Regions from separate parts of the Oribacterium sp. oral taxon 102 genome, predicted to be linked through region 2. Evidence: predicted binding sites of a transcription regulator. Region 2 holds the regulator's gene; the other holds the start of a gene.
The links. Region 2 encodes HrcA, which represses chaperone genes, less so after heat shock. Its sites were predicted from a motif close to TGTTAGCACTCNNNNNNNNNGAGTGCTAACA; they were not measured.
Positions count from the first base shown of each region.

Region 1: a site for HrcA is predicted at 1,569-1,599, ahead of htpG (molecular chaperone HtpG). Genes of this name have one in related genera too.

Region 1 is NZ_JABXYT010000001.1:2,110,892-2,114,017, forward strand. Features, by position in the region: gene htpG (molecular chaperone HtpG) at 1-1,326, opposite strand, end outside; rRNA gene HW273_RS09410 (23S ribosomal RNA) at 1,723-3,126, opposite strand, start outside.
Region 2 is NZ_JABXYT010000001.1:565,199-568,324, reverse strand. Features, by position in the region: gene dnaK (molecular chaperone DnaK) at 1-127, opposite strand, end outside; gene grpE (nucleotide exchange factor GrpE) at 172-813, opposite strand; gene hrcA (heat-inducible transcriptional repressor HrcA) at 842-1,870, opposite strand; gene HW273_RS02605 (3D domain-containing protein) at 2,058-2,573, opposite strand; gene HW273_RS02600 (3D domain-containing protein) at 2,753-3,126, opposite strand, start outside.

The DNA.
Region 1 (3,126 bases), 1.5 Mb from region 2:
CGGCAGCGCAAGGTACTTGCCGTCCAGATCCTTGAAGAGGATGTAGTCCGTCATTTTCTCACAGAACTTCCGGTCGCGGAGACAACCGTACTTGATGAACGGCGCGATATCATCCCAATACTTCTCGTAGTTCTCGCGATCTGTCCTGCACATTCCGGAAAGCTTGTCCGCTACCTTCTTCGTGATATAATCAGAAATCTTCTTCACGAAGCCGTCATTCTGCAGCTGGGAGCGGGAAACGTTCAGCGGGATATCCGGGCAGTCGATGACGCCCTTCAAAAGCATCAGATACTCCGGAATGACCTCCTTGATATTATCCGCGATAAACACCTGATTATTGTAAAGCTTGATGGTGCCCTCAATGGACTCATATTCCATATTGATCTTCGGGAAGTAAAGGATACCCTTGAGATTATACGGATAGTCCATATTCAGGTGGATCCAGAACAGGGGCTCCTTGTAGTCGTGGAAAACCTTTCGGTAGAAGTCGAGATACTCCTCCCGGCTACACTCGCTCGGATTCTTCGTCCACAGCGGGTGAATCTCATTCATCAGCTCCGGACGCTTCTCGATCCGAAGCTCCGCCTCGATCTTCCTCTCCTTGCCATCCGCATCCTTTTCTGTCTTCTCCGGAATTTCCTCTAATACGACATCGTCCTCCCGCTTCTCTGAAGCTTTGATCGTCATGCTGTCCTTCGGCAGCTTCGTGAGGTAGATTTCTACCGGCATGAAGGAGGAATACTTGTCTATGACAGTTCGAAGCTCCCACTCGTTGCTGTATTTCAGGCAATCATCATTCAAATGCAGGGTAATGCTGGTTCCGTGCGATGCCCGCGTCCCCTTCGACATCGTATAGTCCGTACCGCCGTCACACTCCCAATGCACCGGAACCGCGTCCTTCTGATAGGACAGCGTGTCGATCGTCACAAGGTCTGCCACCATGAAGGCGGAATAGAAGCCCAGCCCGAAGTGTCCGATAATCTGCTCGTCATTCGCCTTATCCTTATATTTCTCGATAAAGTCGGTCGCACCGGAGAAGGCGATCTGGTTGATATACTTCTCGACCTCCTCCTCTGTCATCCCGATTCCATTGTCGGTAAAGGTCAGGGTTTTCTTCTCCGTATCGACCGTCACGTCGATCCGCCCCTTATAGTCCTCGGGCTTCTCCCACTCGCCGATCAGGGAGAGCTTCTGCAGCTTCGTCACCGCATCGCACGCATTGGAGATCTGCTCTCTCACGAAGATATCCTGATCCGAATACATCCATTTCTTGATAATCGGGAAAATATTCTCCGAATGAATTGATAATGTTCCTTTTCCTGCCATGTCTGCCTCCTGTTTCTGTCAAAGCTTTATTTCTTTTCTCTGAAAAAAGCAATCGCAAGCGATTTCCCTGAACCGCTCAAAGCTCTCCTCACCGGAGGGGCCGCACAGTCCCTTGTAATTCGAACTGTACGCAATCCTCGCCAGAGGGGCATCGCAGGTCTTCGACCCGCGATCATCCACGTGACTCCCCCGATCAAAGTTAGGGGGAGCAGAAATGAATCTGTCGAGTAGTATAGCACGGTTGCTAGCACTCTTCAATATCGATTGCTAATAAATTTTCAAAAAAAGCCTCGTCTGGCGTCTCCGCCAAACGAGGTTTCGAAAATTCATCTTATTTTCGTGCCTTGAAAACCACATACCTGCATATTCATCCTGTATCCAGCGAAACATCTCCACATTGGATAAGCCCTCGACCTATTAGTAGCTGTCAGCTGAATGCTTTGCAGCACTTACACCTCAGCCCTATCTACCTCATTCTCTCTAAGGGGTCTTACTCTTTCGATGGGAGATCTCATCTTGAGGCAGGCTTCACGCTTAGATGCCTTCAGCGTTTATCCTTCCCCGACTTGGCTACCCTGCTATGGGATTGATTCCCAACAGGTCCACCAGAGGTCAGTCCATCCCGGTCCTCTCGTACTAAGGACAGCTCCTCTCAAATCTCCTGCGCCCGCGCCGGATAGGGACCGAACTGTCTCACGACGTTCTGAACCCAGCTCGCGTACCGCTTTAATGGGCGAACAGCCCAACCCTTGGGACCGACTTCAGCCCCAGGATGCGATGAGCCGACATCGAGGTGCCAAACCTCCCCGTCGATGTGAACTCTTGGGGGAGATCAGCCTGTTATCCCCAGGGTAGCTTTTATCCGTTGAGCGATGGCAATCCCACTTTCATACCACCGGATCACTAAGTCCGTATTTCTACTCTGCTCGGGCCGTCACCCTCGCAGTCAGGCTCCCTTCTGCCTTTGCACTCTTCTAATGGTTTCCAACCATTATGAGGGAACCTTTGAGCGCCTCCGATACCCTTTCGGAGGCGACCGCCCCAGTCAAACTCCCCGCCTGACAGTGTCCCGGTGCCGGTTCACGGCTCCCGGTTAGAAATCCAATAGCAAAAGGGTGGTATCCCAACAGCGACTCCGGAAAAACCGAAGTTCTTCCTTCTTAGTCTCCCACCTATCCTGTGCATTCACTACCGAATCCCAGTGTCAAGCTGGAGTAAAGCTCCATGGGGTCTTTCCGTCCTGGCGCGGGTAACCAGCATCTTCACTGGCACTTCAATTTCACCGGGTGCATTGTTGAGACAGCGCTCAAATCATTACGCCTTTCGTGCGGGTCGGAACTTACCCGACAAGGAATTTCGCTACCTTAGGACCGTTATAGTTACGGCCGCCGTTTACTGGGGCTTCAATTCAAAGCTTCGCTTTCGCTAACCTCTCCTCTTAACCTTCCAGCACCGGGCAGGCGTCAGCCCATATACTTTACCTTACGGTTTCGCATAGACCTGTGTTTTTGCTAAACAGTTGCTTGAGCCTTTTCTCTGCGGCCCACTCTCGTGGGCGCCCCTTCTCCCGAAGTTACGGGGTCATTTTGCCGAGTTCCTTAACAATGCTTCTCCCGCCGGCCTTAGGATTCTCTCCTCATCTGCCTGTGTCGGTTTGCGGTACGGGCTTACTGTACACAATAGCGGCTTTTCTCGCCACGGACTCTGAGAGCTTCGCTACTTTTCTTCGCTCCGCATCGCGTCCTCGGATTGCCAGACGGCTTTTCCTGCCTGGCTCCTCCCACGCTTGCACCGGTCTTT
Region 2 (3,126 bases):
TGAACGCTACGACAGACGGTGTCGTCCGCATCCCCTCTGCGTTGGCAATGACGGTCGGCTTGCCGCCCTCCATAACCGCTACGCAGCTGTTTGTCGTACCTAAGTCAATTCCGATAATCTTTCCCATATTGTCTCCTTTTCCGCCCGCTGTCCGGACTGTACTCTATACCTTTATTTCTTCACCTTCACCATGGAGTGCCGCACCACCGTTCCCCGGAAGGTGTAGCCCTTCTGCAGATCCTGCGTGACTGTATCCTCCTCCGCGTCGCTCTCGGTGTCGGTCATCACCGCGTTGTGCTTCGCCGGATCGAACTTCTGTCCCTCCGCCTCGATCACGGCGACATCCAGATCCGCAAAAAACTTCTGGATCTGCCTGTAGATGCCCTGCACGCCCTTCGCGAAGGCATCCTCTGTCTCCGCCGGCACCGCGGCGAGCGCACGTTCGAAATTGTCCACGACAGGAAGCAGCTTTTCGATGACATCCCGCGCGCCCAGCTCGAACATCTGGGACTTCTCCCTGTCGGAACGCTTCCGGAAGTTGTCGAACTCGGCGTAGAGCCGTGTATACTTATCCGTCATTTCCAGGAGCTCCTGCCGGAGCTTCCGCTCCGCAGGGCTGCCCGCCTCCTCTGCATGCTTCCCGGCATTCTCCTCCGAAGAGCCCTCAGCATCAGAGCTCTCCTCTGCGGCCGCTGCGCTGGCCTCCGTCTCCGCCGGCGCGTCGTTCCCGGCTGTATTGCCTTCCTGCCGTGCATCCGCCCCGCCTGCCCTCATTTCCTCGGTACCCTGCACCTTTTCGTCCTTCTCTTCCACCTTTCGCTCCTTTCTCCCTGTGCTCCCTCTATCGGAAGGCTCCGTCCATCTCATTCATCAGCTTCGAGAGGATCTCGAGCACTCTCTCATAGTCCATCCGCTTCGGCCCGATGACGCCGATCGTGCCCTTCATGCCGTTTCCGAGCCGGTAGCTCGCTGTCACCACCGAGCAATCCGCCATATTCTGTAACGGCGATTCCTTGCCGATATAGACCTGAATCTGCCGCTTCGTCGCCTCCGTATCCTGCTCGACGCCCTGTATCAGCTCGATCAGTTCATCCTTCTGCTCCAATGCGGAGATCAGCTTGGACGCATTGTCCGAATCCGTCAGCTCCGGATACTTGAAGATATTGGTCGCGCCGGAGGTATAGATCTGCAGGTCGCTGCCGTCATAGCGGAGCGTCTCGACGATGCCCCTGAGGATCTCCCGAAGCGTCTCCCGGAACTCGGAGCGGGCGAGGATCTTTCCGCACCGCTCCTCCGTCAGGCTCTCCACGCTCAGCCCGGAAAGCTCGTCATTGAGAAGAAGATTCAGGGAGAGTATCGCGTTCGAATCCGGATGCTCGCTGCCGCCGAGGAGAATCGTCGCCGTCTTTATGATATTGCCCTCCAGCATGATAACCAGAAGGATCCGCAGCCCGTCGACGAGGGAGACCTGAATGAACTTGATCCTGTTCTTCTGCAGACTCGGACCCGTGACCATCGCCGCGTACTCGGTATTCTGTGCGACAGTACGCACCAGCGTCTTCAGCGTATTCTCCAGCTTGTCCACCCGTTCAAACATACTGGACTTGACCTCGTCCAGCTCTTTCCGCTGATGCTCCATCAGCTGGTCTACATAGAAACGGTAGCCCTTGTCGGAGGGAATCCTGCCCGCTGAGGTATGCGGCTGTAAAATAAAGCCCATCTCCTCCAGGTCGCTCATCTCGTTCCGAATCGTAGCGGAGCTCAGGTTCAGTCCGGAATACTTGCTGATCGTCCTGGATCCGACCGGCTCTCCGGTCTCCAGATAGTTCTTAATGATGGTCGTGAGGATCACTACCTTACGACTGTCCATCTCCATCTGCCCGCCCCCTTTCTGAAGAATCCGCCTGAGCCTCTCCTCTTCATTAGCACTCGAAATATATGAGTGCTAACATCTACTGCATATAATACTCGTACAGCGGGAGAGTGTCAAGGTGTTTCTGTTAAAAAAATCCCTGCCCTCTTTAATGGGCAGAGATGGAATAAAAATACGGTGTTTCTCATTGTATCAGGTAAACCTCCGCATTCGTCAGAAAATTCGCGGCCTCCCTGTGGGAATTGAAATAGATATCGATATGCCGGTTCTTCACCGCACCGCCGCAGTCCTCCGCGACATACTCATGTCCATTGATCAGAACATGCGTCCCGTACGGAATGACGCGCGGGTCCACCGCGATGGTTCTGCCCGCCGCCGCGTGTCCGCCTGTCGCGGTGCGGCTGCCGTAGCCCTCCGAGCATTGATAGCAGGAGCAGTAGCCGGTCAGCCGGAATGTGCCGAGCAGCGTCAATGTCCGTCCGTCCGCCATTTTCAGCGTATTCCCATTCTCCTCCACGTTTTCCTCCGGCTCTGCCGATGCCGCACTCTCCGCCGCGTTCTCCTCCGCCGGGCCCTTCGCATCCTGCTCTCCGCTGTGGAACACCACCGCCCGCAGCACGGTCGCTCCCGCATAGACACTGTGCATCGGCTTCCCGAGCACGAAGCTGCACGCCAGCAGCAGACTCAGACATAGACACATCCTATTTCGTTTCTTCCCTGTGAATCTCAAAATTTTTCCTCCAAAAAACAGAAAGCGGCAATTTCCCATTCCGGTTATATGCCGCCGGGCAAAACAGCGGGGGAGCACGCGCACTCGAAGCCCTCGCGTACTCCCCATCTCAGGCTGCTTCCTGCAGCCTCCGTATCTCTCGCGAAGCCCTACTTCGCGATGGCAGCATAGACCTCCGCAGACTTCGCGCCGCTTCGGGTTACCCCGACTGCCTCCTCCCTCGTATCGAAGTAAATGTCGATAAGCTTCCCCACGACCTTACTCCCCTTATCCTCCACCGTATATACGGTATCTCCGATAAAGACCCTCGTCCCGAGCGGCAGCAAGCTGAGATCTGCCGCGATCGTATGGTTCGCGGTCGGCGTCGCGCCGGAATAGGTCTTGCCGTCTCCGTAATAGCCGACGATCCGGAAGCTCCCCAGCGATTCGCCCTTCTGATACCGCTTCGACTCCTCGGTCACGACAATGCCGAAGGGCGTATCTCCTGCCCGGAAGCTCTGCCGCTCCTTCTCCGGCGCTTCCT